2 regions of the Paenibacillus agaridevorans genome follow, and region 1 is predicted to be linked to the other one. Evidence: riboswitches for the same ligand, from Rfam matches in the RefSeq annotation. Region 1 holds a riboswitch; the other holds the start of a gene.
What was found. A riboswitch is a leader RNA that binds a small molecule or an ion and turns the genes downstream of it on or off. The one in region 1 is predicted to bind cyclic di-AMP.
Positions count from the first base shown of each region.

Region 2: linked by a shared signal. The riboswitch ahead of KJW29_RS02240 (hypothetical protein) and the one ahead of KJW29_RS36635 (C40 family peptidase) in region 1 are both predicted to bind cyclic di-AMP.

Region 1 covers NZ_CP075889.1:2,384,886-2,392,348, reverse strand. Annotated here, with positions in the region: gene KJW29_RS09795 (M56 family metallopeptidase) at 1-656, shown strand, start outside; gene KJW29_RS09790 (flavin-containing monooxygenase) at 1,161-2,231, opposite strand; gene KJW29_RS09785 (LysM peptidoglycan-binding domain-containing M23 family metallopeptidase) at 2,645-4,069, shown strand; cyclic di-AMP (ydaO/yuaA leader) riboswitch at 4,605-4,740, shown strand; partial or broken gene KJW29_RS36635 (C40 family peptidase) at 4,884-5,155, shown strand; cyclic di-GMP riboswitch class I at 5,865-5,951, shown strand; gene KJW29_RS09775 (response regulator transcription factor) at 6,020-6,739, shown strand; gene KJW29_RS09770 (hypothetical protein) at 7,093-7,463, shown strand, end outside.
Region 2 covers NZ_CP075889.1:547,821-555,283, forward strand. Annotated here, with positions in the region: gene KJW29_RS02215 (DeoR/GlpR family DNA-binding transcription regulator) at 1-478, shown strand, start outside; gene kduD (2-dehydro-3-deoxy-D-gluconate 5-dehydrogenase KduD) at 483-1,238, shown strand; gene KJW29_RS02225 (ABC transporter ATP-binding protein) at 2,341-3,333, shown strand; gene KJW29_RS02230 (ABC transporter permease) at 3,330-4,136, shown strand; gene KJW29_RS02235 (ABC transporter permease) at 4,147-4,929, shown strand; gene KJW29_RS02240 (hypothetical protein) at 5,047-5,490, opposite strand; cyclic di-AMP (ydaO/yuaA leader) riboswitch at 5,494-5,670, opposite strand; gene KJW29_RS02245 (aldolase catalytic domain-containing protein) at 5,836-6,792, shown strand; gene KJW29_RS02250 (eCIS core domain-containing protein) at 6,971-7,463, opposite strand, start outside.

The DNA of each region.
Region 1 (7,463 bases):
TCATTTATCTGTTGGTAGTCGGCATCTATCAGATGGTACTGCAGGTGAAACTGCGAATGAAGTTGCGACGCTATTTGAAAAGTCATTGTGATGAAGAGAATACTGCTCTTTGGAATCATCGCTTCAAGGATGAAAATGTGCAACTACTGGTCGTAAAAGAATCTGCTTTTGTGGCCTTGTCATATGGCATGTGGATGCCTAAAATTGTCATATCGACAGATGTATTGTCTCGGTTCGAAGATGAAGAGGTTGAGGCGATTCTGTTGCATGAACTTTACCATTGCAAAGCATTTCATCCGTTACAAATCAGCCTTCTAATGTTTGTTAGCAAAGGACTTGCTTTTGTACCGATAATCAAGGATTTGGTTCATTATTATTCGATTTGGACTGAGCTGCGGGCTGACCGTTATGCCGTTAAGCGTATGAACTCGGAGCTCCCGATCGGACGTGTATTGTTGTCGTTGATAAAAAGCAATGCAACATTTAACAGTGGGGCTGGCGTTCACTTTGCCAATGAAGCTGTTAATTATCGAATCCAGCAGATTATTGATCCGTCAAGCGAATTGAATATTACACTAACAAATAGGGAAACCATTATTAAGTCTGTCGTTGTTCTAATAATCATGTCCTTGTTTTTAGGGAACTGCTTGAGATAAGCAAGGAGCTGTCCAGAAAGTCAGTGAAAACTGACTGCTGGTTTGCCTCATTTTCGTTGCATGTAAAAAATAAGTACAAAAAAAACTTCTTTTCTTGTAAATGGAAGTTACCAGACACCCATTCAAGAAAGGGTGATTTTTTGCGTAATCTGACGACTACTACCGAACAGTATTGCATGCAATAGAGGCTTCCTCTAGAGGATAAAAAGGGGTGTAGAAACGAAATCTGGCCCCTACCTTTAAGCCCTATCAAAACAAACAGGCTCAGATGATTATGGATCTGGAACTATGGATCCCTCCAATCATGTAGAGCGTGTCATTCGGAAGATGGTTGAAGCTATCCCGGGCGAGCAGTTGTTTACTCACTATGGTATAGCCGCTTATCGCAGTAGCCGCCAAGAAGAGCAATAAAATGGCTTGATTACCCAACTTGCCTTCAAAAATAAAGCGGGTATCCGAATGGAGGTTAGTTGAATGAACTGGTGAATTCGCACCCTCTCTTATTCACTTCATAGAGGCAGGACCATTCTCAATAATGGAGTTAACGATGTACTTGGCGTCTTCGTCCACGCCGCCAATAAGTGCAGACGTTCTTCTACTCTGCCAAGGCATGCCTACGATATAAAGTCCATTTACTGTTGTTATCCCGCGTTTATGAATGATTGAGCCGTTCTCATTATAGAGAGCTTCCGGTATGTTCAACCAGTTGTAATCAAGTTCAAATCCAGTACACCATATAATATTGGCAAATTCCTTCACGGAGCCATCGAGAAAATGAATGCTGCTTTGAGCAGCATCAATGGCTCTGGGCATTAACTGGACGCGGGATGACTTAATCAATGGCTTTAATTCCAAACCAATTATGGGGTCAGGCCGAGTTTGAATTTTTCGCCCAATAAATGATTGAGCAGAAGCACGAAGTATACCTAATCTGTCAAACCAATAAAATATGCTCTTCCCTGCAAGTTTTATAGGCAGGAATACCGGAAGTTGACTAACAGACAAAAAAACTTTGTGCCGCATCGAAACCTCAACAGCAATTTGCGCTCCTGAATTGCCTCCGCCAACAATCAGTGTCTCTCCTTGGAGTAGTTGATCCGGGTTTTTATATACCGAAGAATGGAGTTGTTTTACCCCCGTCGATATTTTTGAAGCGAAGGAAGGAATCCTTTTTCTTTGAAAAGGTCCCGTCGCGATGATAACGTTTTTGGCTATGTATTGGTCTTGATTCGACCATATTCGAAAGAAATCGTTATTTTTTATTACTTTATTAACCGTAGTATTTAATTGTATAGGAAAGTCAAATTTAGCAGCGTAGTTCTCAAGGTAATCTGCTGTTTCGTTTTTCGTTGGAAACTGATCTCGATATCCAGGAAACGAAAAGCCTGGAAGATCACTATATTCACGGGGAGTGAATAAAACAAGGGAATCATATCGATTTCTCCACGAATTACCTACCCTTGATTGAGTGTCGACAATGATGAAGGGAATTCCGTTTTTATGTAAATAATAACCAGTTGCTAAGCCGGCTTGTCCTCCACCTATTATGAGTACATCAGTAGTTGTTGCATTAATGGCAGTTCTCTCCCTTACCGGATAGAATTAAACTTACTTTGATGTATTTTTGAAAACTAAGGTTTTGACTCTGTCAAGCAATTTATATCATATCACATTGTATTCATCTGAATGTATGTTCATATGACAATTATCGTACAAACTTGCAAAGCTCGTCCCGGAACGGATTAAAGTAGAACAGACTCTCTGCGGATGATATCGAGTTCCATTATGCTCTAATGGTAGCTGACATCTAAACAAAATGATCTAGGCTGCTTTAAACGTAATCTTCCTAATATTTTATTACACAATTTGTCCATAATGAATGAGAAACATTAATTCTTCGTGTCGACAACGCTCTCTTATTGATGAATACTTGTTCATATGTTAAGGTAGTTTAAGATTTTATTCTACTGTGTGAATAGGAGGTAACAATGCCATCACGTTATACCAAAAAGCAAATAAGCAAGACGAAGAAAATAATGATGTTAATTGCACTTATATTGCTTGTTTTGTTCTACAGTGGTTTTATTTTAGTTTCACAAATCAAGACCGTATATCAAGTAACATTTAATGGTACGCCAATTGGCGATGCGTCCAGTCCGGAGATTGTATTTCAATGGATCGGGGAACAAGTCAATCGTTTTGAAGGCCAGTACCCAGGTGTTTTGTATGAAACGAATGAAAGTGCTATTTCGTTCACGGAAACGAAACGTTTAAATGCCAAGGCTCGGGATAGCGAAGTCATTGCCTCACTTCAATCATCTTATGAGATAAAAGGCCGCGGCGTACAGGTTCTAGTGGATGGTCAAGTCATGGGAATTGTCAGAGACCAACATAGCGCAGACCAGATCCTGAATCAAATACAGCAGCCATATTCTGGTGCGAATAATGATCCAAAAGTCAAAACACTCAGTTATAATAATGACGAGAGGGAAAAAGAAGCAATGTCGCCATCAGTTCCAAGCTCCATTAGCTTCGTGGAAAAAGTCGAAATCAAACCTGTTGTGGCGGATCCTGTTAACTTTTCGTCAGAAGAAGAGTTAATCAAACGTCTTAAGGGAACGGACTTAAAACCTATCAAGTACGTTGTTAAAGAGGGAGATTGCATCTCCTGCATTGCGCAGAAGTTCAACATCTCGCAAGATACTGTATATAAGAATAATCCCTGGATTGAAAATGAATTCATAAACATAGGGGACGAGTTGGATTTGACAGTACGGCAACCTAAATTGTCCGTAAAGACTGAGGGGCAATATGCTGAGACCGTCAGCATCCCGAGCGGGGTAGAAGTTACTTATGATGCAACGATGCGTGTGGGAGTTTCAAAGGTTGCGAATCCGGGAAAGGCGGGCAAGAAAAAATTAACGTACCAAGTAACGAAAGTAAATGGCGAGTTGGTTGAGGAAGTTGTAATAAAGGAAGAAACGTTGGAAAAAGCAGTACCTAAGCAAGTCATTCAAGGTACAAAAGTCATTAAAGGCGTGGGAACCGGTTCATTCACATGGCCGATAAAAGGGCCGACGATTACGAGCAAGTTCGGAAAGCGTTGGGGAAGACTTCATACAGGCACTGATGCGGTATCCTCTAATTTGAATATTAAATCTGCCGATAATGGAAAAGTAATAAAGGCGAAATATGATTCCAGTTACGGGAACCACGTTATAGTGGATCATCAAAATGGTTATCGAACATTATATGCCCATCTAAGCAAAATTAATGTGGAAGTTGGCGATCTGCTGGAGAAAGGCGATCAAATTGGAATTATGGGCACAACAGGACGATCGACAGGCGTCCATCTACATTTCGAAATTCGAAAAGAAGGAGTGCAGTTGAATCCATTAAAATTTTTGGAGTAACGGAACGGAAATAAGAGATCCCGCTTGTAGGGCTCTCTTATTTTTGTAATTATTGATTTATATAATTTAAACTATTCTTTGTAATATAATGTTTTCGCGAGAGGAAGAAATCGATGAGTGATAGAAGGAGTATTCTGATCATCGACCACGAAGAGAACTTAGAAATGAATTGAAAAAGGAACTTGAGAAATAACGATTTATGGTAGAGGCTCTGGAAGATGGGGCGAAGGGGTTACTATATATGTTGCAGAACGAGGTTGATTTGGCGATTATGGAATTACAACTACCTGGAATAAATGGTCTAAATGTATGTAAACTTGTTCGTCCAGATGAAAACAACACCAATCATTAAGCTAATTGCAGAATGGAGGGAAGCAAATCGATTCGAAGGTTTTCAAATTGGAATCGATGATTATTCCGTTACGTATAAGCAACCAATCGCAACGAGAAAAAAACAATAAAGATTGATGAAAGATTTCTATTATAAAAATGAAGGATTAAGTCCGAATTGGTCGAATTTAACTATTTTTCGAAGTATTATATTTTGCCAAATTCTGTTCTATGAAACGGGGGAACCACCGAGGGGGAATTGCTTTAGAAGTTTTCTTCAAGTATAGGGAATCTTCGGCCGAGCCCATAAGCTAACCTCGTAGGCAACGAAGGGAGAAGTAGAGTTGAGAAAAGGTTTAGTCGTATTGTTGTCCAGTGTGATGTTTTTGTTTGGAGGAGGGTCAGTATTTGCGCAACAGTCCGAGTCAACCGTCTTAATGAAGTCCGTTAGCGAAGTAATTGGCACGCCGTATAAAGGGGGGGAATGACAACAAAAGGATTCGATAGTTCAGGATTCATCTTGCATATCTTTAATCAGTTCAGTGTAAAACTGCTTCGTACTTCTTATACTCAGGCCGAGGTTGGTGTGAAGGTAGAAAAAAACAAGTTGCGTGTGGGAGATCTTGTTTTTTTAATACCAGCGGAACAGGTATCTCTCATGCAGGTATTTACATAGGAGAAGGGAAGTTTGCTCATTCTTCTACAAGCAAAAGGGTAACCATCAGTAAGTTAAGTGATGAGTACAATGAAAAATGATACGTTACGGCAAGGCGTGTAGTATCTGAAGATATATTTAAAGCAATGAACGATATGAAGTAATCATGAATGAACGGTTATTTAACTAGTAACCGTTCTTTTTATTGAAGTTTCCAGATCATAAATGAGGTGGAATATGAAACTTAAGGGAGTCAGACGGAAATAATTCAAGTGTCCCTATTAATCGCTGCATTAGTCATAGGAGGTTATGCCATCATCAAGACTTTAAATGGCGCTCAACCTTTACGAAGCGATGGCGGAAGTGTATCAGGATCCTAACTATGAAAGCCATATTTCGCCCATCGACTGATTACAGTACAGTTGAATGATCTCGGCACGTTTTATCATCATTTTGCATGGGTGTACCGGACGCTACTGAGGAGCACGACAAAGCTGGAAGCCGAGGCTTAGACGGTTCAATCCGGCATCCGATCTTGGCGGCGTTTCGATGGTGGGACAAGCAGCGAATAACGAATACATATATTTCAATGAGGTGAAATTAGGTACCGGAATCAGCAAGATTCGCCTGCGTTATTTAAGTCTGACAACGGACTCAAACGTCACCTATGCGAAACAGATTAACTTGGGATACATCATCATAAAGTAATCCTGCTTCAGTAACTAAAATTTGCGACCGCTTCTTGGTAAATGCAATCGATCATTTACCAAGAAGCGGTTACTGTTAATTTTTATGAGTGCATCGTGGAGTATATGGAAACGGCAAAACTGTCGAAAGGCAGTGACGCAAAGTCACGGGTCTTCTCACAATTCAAGTGATGGCAGTTGGGTTACCCAATTTGCCGAGCACGGCTATTTGGGTCGTGTTTTTATTATTCGTTTATTTGGGATACAGAGGAGAGTAATATGGAATTGGAAGCAGATATACATCAGGAACTTCCTATAATTTCTAAGAAAAACAATGAGAATATAAATGTTGTGCTAGTGGACCGCGATCCGGAATGGTGTTGCCGCTTTGCTGATTTATTCGAAACAGAGACAGATATTCATCTCATAAATACTTCCGCTACAAAAGAAGAGGCAGTGCGAGCTAGTTTACAATTAGACGTGGACGTTGTAGTGATGAATGCAGCACTCCAGCCGTCTGGACGCGATGGATTAGATGCAATAAAAGACATTCTCGCCAAAAAGGATGTTCCCGTCATTACCGTCGCTTCAAGCGCAGACCCTGAAGTGATCGTCGAAGCAATTACAGTCGGGGCAGTGAATTTTATAAGCTATGCCGATATGGGGGACATTATCTTGGCGATTCGCGAAGCACATCGACATAGTCCATCTTTACACCCGAAAGCATCGAAGGTGCTTCGCGATGAGCTCATCCGCTTAAAGCGTCAGGAATTTTGGTGTAAGCTGACCACGACTGAAAAAGAAGTGCTGCAATTAATCGCTTGGGGCTACTCCCGGACCAAGTTGATTCAGTTGATGGGTATATCGCCTAATACAATGAAGACACATATTCGTCATATTAGTAGAAAGCTCGGCACAAAATCAATCAAAGAAGCAGCAATAAAGGCGAGGCAGCTTGGACTCGAGAAACACATGGATAATAAGGAGTATGATGTATAGTGACGAATTTCGATTTGGTTCGACAAAACTCCAAAGCTTAGGGTGACTAAAAAATCATCCTGCCGGAAGATATCGAAAATTGATAAAATTAGGCATATGGTGGGATTGAAATAGAAAGAATGGCCCACGATGAATAGGAGGGATTTGTGGCAAAAGTAACTAAAGGATGAAGCATGGGATAGTTGTCTGTCATGTGGAGAACGGGGGGGGGGACAAGCCCAGTGGTTCTTAATACTCATTCACCGTTTGGGTTGTCCCCAAAATGATGAATGAAAGGATGATCGACATGTGTCGAAAAGAAATGGAGTGTGAGTTATGTCTGGATAGCCAGATAGGAAATGGGGGAGCAGCGCATGTTGGTAGCTGAACAGATAACCCCTTATGAAAAAGTTGAGAATTGGTTGATCGCTTACGCAGATTGGAAAGCACGTCTGAAATATGCACAAACGGAGCTTGCACATATTCCGGGATTGACAAAAGCATTGCATGAAGTGGCAATCTATGGCTGCGGCCAACCCAATGACACGTTGCTTCGGACAGTCATTCAGCGTCTGGAAATCACTGAATATGAAATACCGTTTCTTCAATCCAGAATAGGATTGATCGAATATGCTTTGTCGGCTCTCGTTCCAGAGGAAAGACGATTCGTTCAATTACGGTATCAAGATCAATTGGCGTTTTCAATCGTTATGGATCGCTTGGGACTATCGCGTCGCGCCTATTT
Region 2 (7,463 bases), 1.8 Mb from region 1:
GGAGCTGGCGAGGCAATTGCCCAATATGCCGCTTACGGTGCTGACGAACGATCTGCTCATTATTCGAGAGCTGACGATGAAGGATGCGATACGGCTCGTCGTTCCCGGCGGGTATCGCCATAACAACTTGCTCATCGGCGGAGAATCGCAGGAGTGGATCAACCGGCTTAACGTACACAAGCTGTTTCTGTCGACGACGGGCATTCATCCGGAATACGGACTTACGATCTTTACCGAAGAGCTGGCCAAGCTCAAGCGGCTTTATATCGACAACGCCAGGCGGACGTATGTCGTCGCGGACCATAGCAAATTCGACAGGGGCGCGCTTATTACGTATGCGGCGTTAAACGATGTTCATTGCATCATAACGGATGGCGGCATTTCGCCCGAAGTGGAGGAGCGTTACGAAGCGCTGGGACTGACGATTATGAAGGCGGAGGTTCCGGCTAGCGGAAAACGAACGAGAGGAAAGGTGTAGGCAAATGGCTTTATTTGATCTGACGGGCAAAAAAGCGATCGTGACCGGAGCGGGCCGAGGGCTAGGCGAGGCTATCGCATTAGGACTTGCCCAGGCGGGCGCCGATGTGGCGCTGGTCACGAACCGGACGCCGGCGGACAAGTCCGCTGCAAAAATCGCGGAGATGGGACGCAAAGCGATTACGATTCAGGCGGACGTAGGCGATCGCACCAAGCTTCCGGGCATAGTTGAACGTACGGTAGACGAGCTTGGAGGCGTAGACATCCTGGTCAACAACGCGGGCATTATTCGCCGTACCCCTGCCGTAGAGCACAGCTATGAGGACTGGCAGGACGTAATGGACGTCAACCTGAATTCGGTGTTCGTCCTTTGCCAACTCGCGGGCAAACATATGATTGCCCAAGGCTCCGGCAAAATTATCAATATCGCGTCGATGCTCTCGTACCAAGGCGGCATTACGGTGCCGGGCTACGCGTCGAGCAAACATGCGGTTGCCGGCCTCACGAAGGCGCTGGCAAACGAGTGGGCAGCCAAGGGACTTCAAGTGAACGCGATCGCGCCGGGCTACATGAGCACGGACAACACGGAAGCGCTGCGCGAAGATCCTGTCCGCAGCACGCAGATCCTGCAGCGCATCCCGGCCGGCCGTTGGGGCACGTCCGAGGATCTGATCGGCCCGGCCGTCTTCCTCGCTTCGTCTGCATCCGACTACATGAACGGCCACATCCTAGCTGTTGATGGCGGATGGCTGGTTAGATAATAGATTGCAGGTAATATCTCCGAGCGGATAATGACTCCGCTTGGAGATTTTTTGTTTTTAGGAAAGTATACGACATACTTGACTGTGGATAATGAGCTTCAGCAGGAAGTAACACTTTTTAGCAGCCATAGGCGTTAGTAACGCTTATGGCTCCAAAAAGGAGGCGAACGAGCAGCTGTAGGCGTTAATAACGCCGATGGACCGTAAAGTTCCTCAAATCAGCGTCTATAGGCGATAAAAACGTCTATGGCTCCAAAAAGTAGGCGGACGAGCAGCTGTAGGCGTTAAAAACGCCGATGGACCAGAAAGTAACTCAGATTAGCGTCCATAAGCGTCAGAAACGCTAATGGCACCAAAAAGTAGGCGAACGAGCAGTTGTAGGCGTTAAAAACGCCGATGGACCGGAAAGTAACTCAAATTAGCAGCCATAGGCGTTAGTAACGCTTATGGCTCCAAAAAGTAGGCGTACGAGCCGCTGTAGGCGTTAAAAACGCCGATGGACCGTAAAGTAACTCAGATTATTGTGTATAGGCGTTAGTAACGCTTTTGGCACCAAAAAGTAGGTAAACGAGCCGCTGTAGGCGTTAAAAACGGCGATGGACCGTAAAGTAACTCTGATTAGCGTCCAAAGGCGAATTATAGCGTCTATGAAGCCACCATTGTGCCGGCAAAGCCAGTGAAACGCAAATGAATGGTGGAGAAAAGGAAATGAAGAATGGAAGAAGAGAGCGAGTTTGGAGCCAGATCGAAAACTTGTGCTTGCCAATCTCCCCATCAGGGCGATCTTGTTCCGCAGCAGTAGACTTTAAATTAGCGAAGTGGAGTTTGTCTTCAGTCTGCAGTGCATGAGCTCGAAAACTCGGTATGCAGCCAGGTGGGAAGGTCGATCTGGACGCTGCAAGCCGAAAAAATCGGGTAGCAGAGAGCTGAGAAGTCCCATAATCCGCCGCGCGAAGCAAATGTCGCGAGACGGATCCGAAAATCGATGAAATTGGATAAAATTCCATCGTTCACGAAACTTTTTGAAATTACCCCTTTACAACCTCCGTCGTATGAGATATATTCTTCTTCCGACTCTAACAGGAGGATAACGCTTACAACTATGGAAAAAGGTATTATTCAGTTAACTGGCATCGGCAAAAGCTTCAAGGTAGCAGAGCGCACCGCGGGGCTGCGTCAGGCGGCGAAGGCGCTGTTTGTTCGCAAGCATCGTATCGTGGAAGCATTAAAAGACATCTCCTTCACGGTCAACGAAGGAGAGATCGTCGGTTATATCGGGCCAAACGGCGCCGGGAAGTCGACGACGATCAAGGTGATGAGCGGCATTCTTGTGCCGGACGGCGGCACCTGCTCCATCATGGGGTACACGCCGTGGAAGGAAAGAACGGATTATGTACGGCATATCGGCGTCGTATTCGGCCAGCGCTCGCAGCTCTGGTGGGATGTCCCGGTCATCGACTCCTTCGAGCTGCTGCGCGACATCTATCGGATTCCGGATGAGATGTACAGGGAAAACCTGGCCGTATTGACGGAAATGCTTGCGCTCGCAGATCTGCTCGGCGTTCCGGTCAGGCAGCTTAGCCTCGGACAGCGGATGCGCTGCGAGATTGCGGCATCGCTGCTCCACAGCCCCAAGATTCTGTTCCTCGACGAACCGACGATCGGGCTGGATGCCGTCAGCAAGCTTGCGGTCAGAAGCTTTATTCGCAGGATCAATCAGGAGCGGGGCGTCACCGTCATCCTGACGACGCATGACATGAGCGATATCGAGGCGCTCGCGGACCGGATTCTCATGATCGGCAAAGGAACGTTGCTTTATGATGGTTCGTTGGAAGAGCTGCGAAGCCGCTTCGGCACAGGACGTACGATTACGGCAGACTACCGCGAATACGCGGGGGAGCCGGTCGATATTCCTGGCGCGACGAGACTGCAATGGTCGACAGAGCGTGCCGTATACAGTTTCGATACGGAATCCGTCGTACTGGCGGACGTCATTGCGCAGCTGTCGGGATCGGTCGAGCTGTTGGATATCAGCGTCGACTCCAAGGACATTGACGAGATGATCGTGCAGCTGTATGAGGAGCATCAAATATGAGAGCCTACGTTTCGATCTGGCGGCTGCGCTTTATCAACGGCATGCAATACCGCGCGGCGGCGCTTGCCGGCATGGCCACTCAGCTGTTTTTCGGATTTGTCTTCATTATGATCTTCGCGGCCTTCTACAGAAGCGGCGGCGGGGATTCCACTGCTTTTCCCCTTCAGGACTTAATTACTTACGTATGGCTCCAACAAATTTTTCTTTCCTTAATTATGTTGTGGATCAGGGATAACGAAATATTCGCCATGGTTACGAGCGGCAATATCGCATACGAGTTGTGCAGGCCGATGGGGCTGTACCCGTTCTGGTTTTCCAAGCTGCTTGCCCAGAGGGTGGCGGGCGCCGTGCTTCGCTGCTTTCCCATTACGACGGTTGTGTTTCTGCTGCCGGAGCCTTACGGGCTAAGCGCTCCTCCAAGCTGGACGGCGCTGCTGCTGTTTGTCGTGTCGCTGCTGCTTGGCTTGATTCTCGTCGTGGCGATTTCCATGCTGATTTACATCTCGGTATTCTGGACGATGTCGCCGACGGGATCCATGCTTATGATCTCGGTGGCGGGAGAGTTTCTGGCGGGCATGGTCATCCCTGTGCCGCTTATGCCGGAGTGGCTGCAGCGAATCACGTATGCGCTGCCGTTTCGCTGGACGACAGACTTCCCGTTCCGCGTCTATTCGGGACATATCCCGCAGCAAGAAGCGCTAATCGGCATCGGCGTACAGTTTGGTTGGATAGCGGCATTGGCTGCGTTCGGCATGTGGCTGATGCGCAAGGCGCTTCGCAACGTCGTTGTGCAAGGAGGGTGAGGAGAACGCGATGTCATTATATTTCCGTTATTTGAATATTCAACTCAAGTCGCAACTGCAGTACAGAGCCTCGTTCTTGCTGCTAAGCATAGGTCAATTTTTTATCCCGTTTATGGTGTTCGGGGGGCTGTATTTCATGTTCGAGCGATTCGGGCAGTTGGAGGGCTGGAGTTTCTTCGAGGTGACGCTTTGCTTCGCGGTCATTCACTTGTCGTTTTCTCTTAGCGAATGCTTCGCCAGAGGATTCGACGCCTTCTCCAGCCTGGTCGCAAGCGGAGACTTCGACCGTTTGTTGGTAAGGCCGCGCGGCACTGTCGTCCAGGTGCTGGGTTCGAAGTTCGAATTCACGCGTATCGGACGTTTGCTGCAGAGCACGATTGTGCTGATCTGGTCCATCGCGAATCTGCCTCAAGTATGGAGCTTTCCCAAGGCGATTACGCTGTTCTTTATGGTATTTAACGGCGTGATGATCTTTACGGGCATCTTTATCCTGGCGGCTACTTTCTGCTTCTGGACCATACAAGCGATTGAGATCGCGAACGTGTTCACCGACGGAGGCCGCGAGATGGCGCAATATCCGCTGACGATCTATGAGAAGTGGGTGACCCGGTTCTTTACGTTTATCGTCCCGTTCGGGTGCGTGACGTATTTGCCCCTTATGTATTTGCTGGACAAAGAGGAGGGGAACTGGGTAACAGGAATGCTGGTGCCTTTCGGAGGTCTGTTTTTTCTGCTCCCATGCTTGCTGGTATGGAGGATCGGTGTCAGGCATTACCGCTCAACCGGTTCTTAACGGCAAGAAGTACAGACCAAGAGCCCGAACAACATCCACCGTGGATGGTGCCCGGGCTCTTTTTCATTACGCGGCTCCATGAATTAAGGAGTCCGAAAATTCAACTTGCAGCGATCCCTAATCCAGCGACAGGTAGGCGACGGCGCGTTGTTGCAGCACGGATTCCTCGGCCTGGAAGGCAGTGACAGAACCGATGCCTGGCATCATGCCCATCTCCCGAATCTGCTCCATGCCGGTGATGAACATCTGACACACCCGCTTGTCGGATTCCCCTCTGCTCATAATAATTTCGGTCAAACGTTCGGTTACCGAAGTAAGCGGGAAGCGGCCAATGAACGATTGAAGAAGCTCTCTCCAATGCTCCAGATCGAAGCTGGCGTCGTTCTCGCAGATGAATTGTTCGCTCCAGCCGATGCCAAGATCGCTGGTCAGCCTGAGACATACACGAAATCCGGTCGAGTCGACGGCGAGAGCGGGAATGACGAATAGTTCGATGCGGCTGATGTTGACATGCTGAGGCAGCTCGATGGGGAATGAAGAATTTTCCAGGAATAAAGACATGTTCATCTCTCCTTCTTCCGCTGACGAGGTTAGCTGTCGGATTCGGGTTAGAGAGAAAACCCTACCGGGGGCACAAATCCCCGGATTCACCCCCTGCGTGCGGTCCATGCAGGCATGCGACCGGTTCGCGTTGGTTCCCCCGTTTTCTCCCTGGAAGGAGAAATTAAGCGTTATTGTTTACATAATATTTTAGCGTTAAAATATCCATTTGTAAATGAGGAGTTATTCGGACAAGAGGAGCGTAAAAATCGCAAAAAGCGACATATTTTCTTTGCGTTCCCGCGGCTTATCAAGTATGATGGTAGATAAAAATGAACTCATGTTCAATTCAAAGGAGCAGTACGTATGCAATCGAAAACAAGTCACTGCAAAATCGTAGACTGTACTATTCGCGATGGCGGACTCGTCAACAACTGGGATTTCAGCATCGAGTTTGTCCAGCACCTTTATAATAGCCTTAACGAAGCCGGAGTCGATTGTATGGAGATTGGCTACAAAAACTCTCCGAAGCTGCTCAAAGGCGCCGAGAACGCCGGGCCATGGCGTTTCCTTAACGACGACTTCCTAAAGAAGGTTATTCCAAACAAAGGCAATACGAAGCTGTCCGCGCTTGTTGACATCGGGCGCGTCGACGAAAACGATATCCTTCCCCGCAGCGAGAGCCTGCTGGACCTGATCCGCGTTGCCTGCTACATTCAAGACGTAGACAAGGCGCTTGAGCTGGTAAAAGTGTTCCACGACCGCGGCTACGAGACGACGCTTAACATTATGGCATTGTCCAATGTCATGGAGAACCAATTGATCGAAGCGTTCCAGGCGATTAACGAGAGCGTAGTTGACGTAGTTTACATCGTAGACTCTTACGGCAGCCTGAAGCCTGAGGACTTCACCTACCTGGTGGACAAATTCCAGCAGCATCTCCCGAACAAACGTCTTGGCATTCACGCCCACAACAACTTGCAGCTGGCATTCGCCAATACGCTTCTTGCTGCTGGCAAAGGCGTAGAGCTTTTGGATGCTTCCGTATACGGCATGGGCCGCGCTGCGGGCAACTGCAACACGGAACTGCTCGTCTCCCAGCTTCAAAATACGCGCTACAACGTGCGTCCAGTGCTGGACATGATCGAGAAATACATGATTCCGCTTCGCGAGAAGGAAGAATGGGGTTACATTATTCCTTACATGATCACGGGCATTCTCGACGAGCATCCGCGTTCCGCGATGGCGCTTCGCGCTTCCGAGAACAAGGACAATGGCGTGGATTTCTACGATCAACTGACTACTCCGGAAATTTCCAAATAAGAGGAGTCAGGAAAGTCACTCTCAAGTTAATCTTGTAAGATAGCTAAGCTCGTACAATGAAACACATAGACGCCACAACAAAAGCGCCGTTCTGGTAAGCTGCTCAGCTTCCGGAACGGCGCTTTTGTTGTTTTCAATATAGGAAGGCAATTCGTCATGGAGTAGCATACAGATGCAGTTATTCGTCTTCCGACAAGGGATCCTGCTGCGCCGTCTTAGACCGCGAATGTGAGGCTGGTATGTCGGAGTCCGAGCCATAACCCGTGTCGCCTTGGCTCAACCTTTCATTGACGGTACTCCATTCCTCTCTGGCCAGCAGTCTCGACGCTTCCTTGCGAAGATGATTCTGGAGCTTGACGAGTCGATCAACTAGAGCGTTAATCTCCGCAGGAGCAAGAAGATCCTCCATCAGTGTTCGCAGATCGTCCGGCTTGAGAGCCAAGATGCGTTTCGCCAGTTCTCTGTCTACGAACTTGCTTATGCCAGGGTATTCCTGATGATTGGAATCCAGATCAGTCTGCGCGCCGATTGCCATATCGTTGCCTAGTCCCTTCACTCCAAGCACATTGCCGTCATCATCCCGTTCAATCATGAAGTTTCCGCCTTGGAGGTCAGCTTGCATGGCGAGCGTATCGATTAACTGCAAGCGCGATATAGCCCGTTGGAAGACG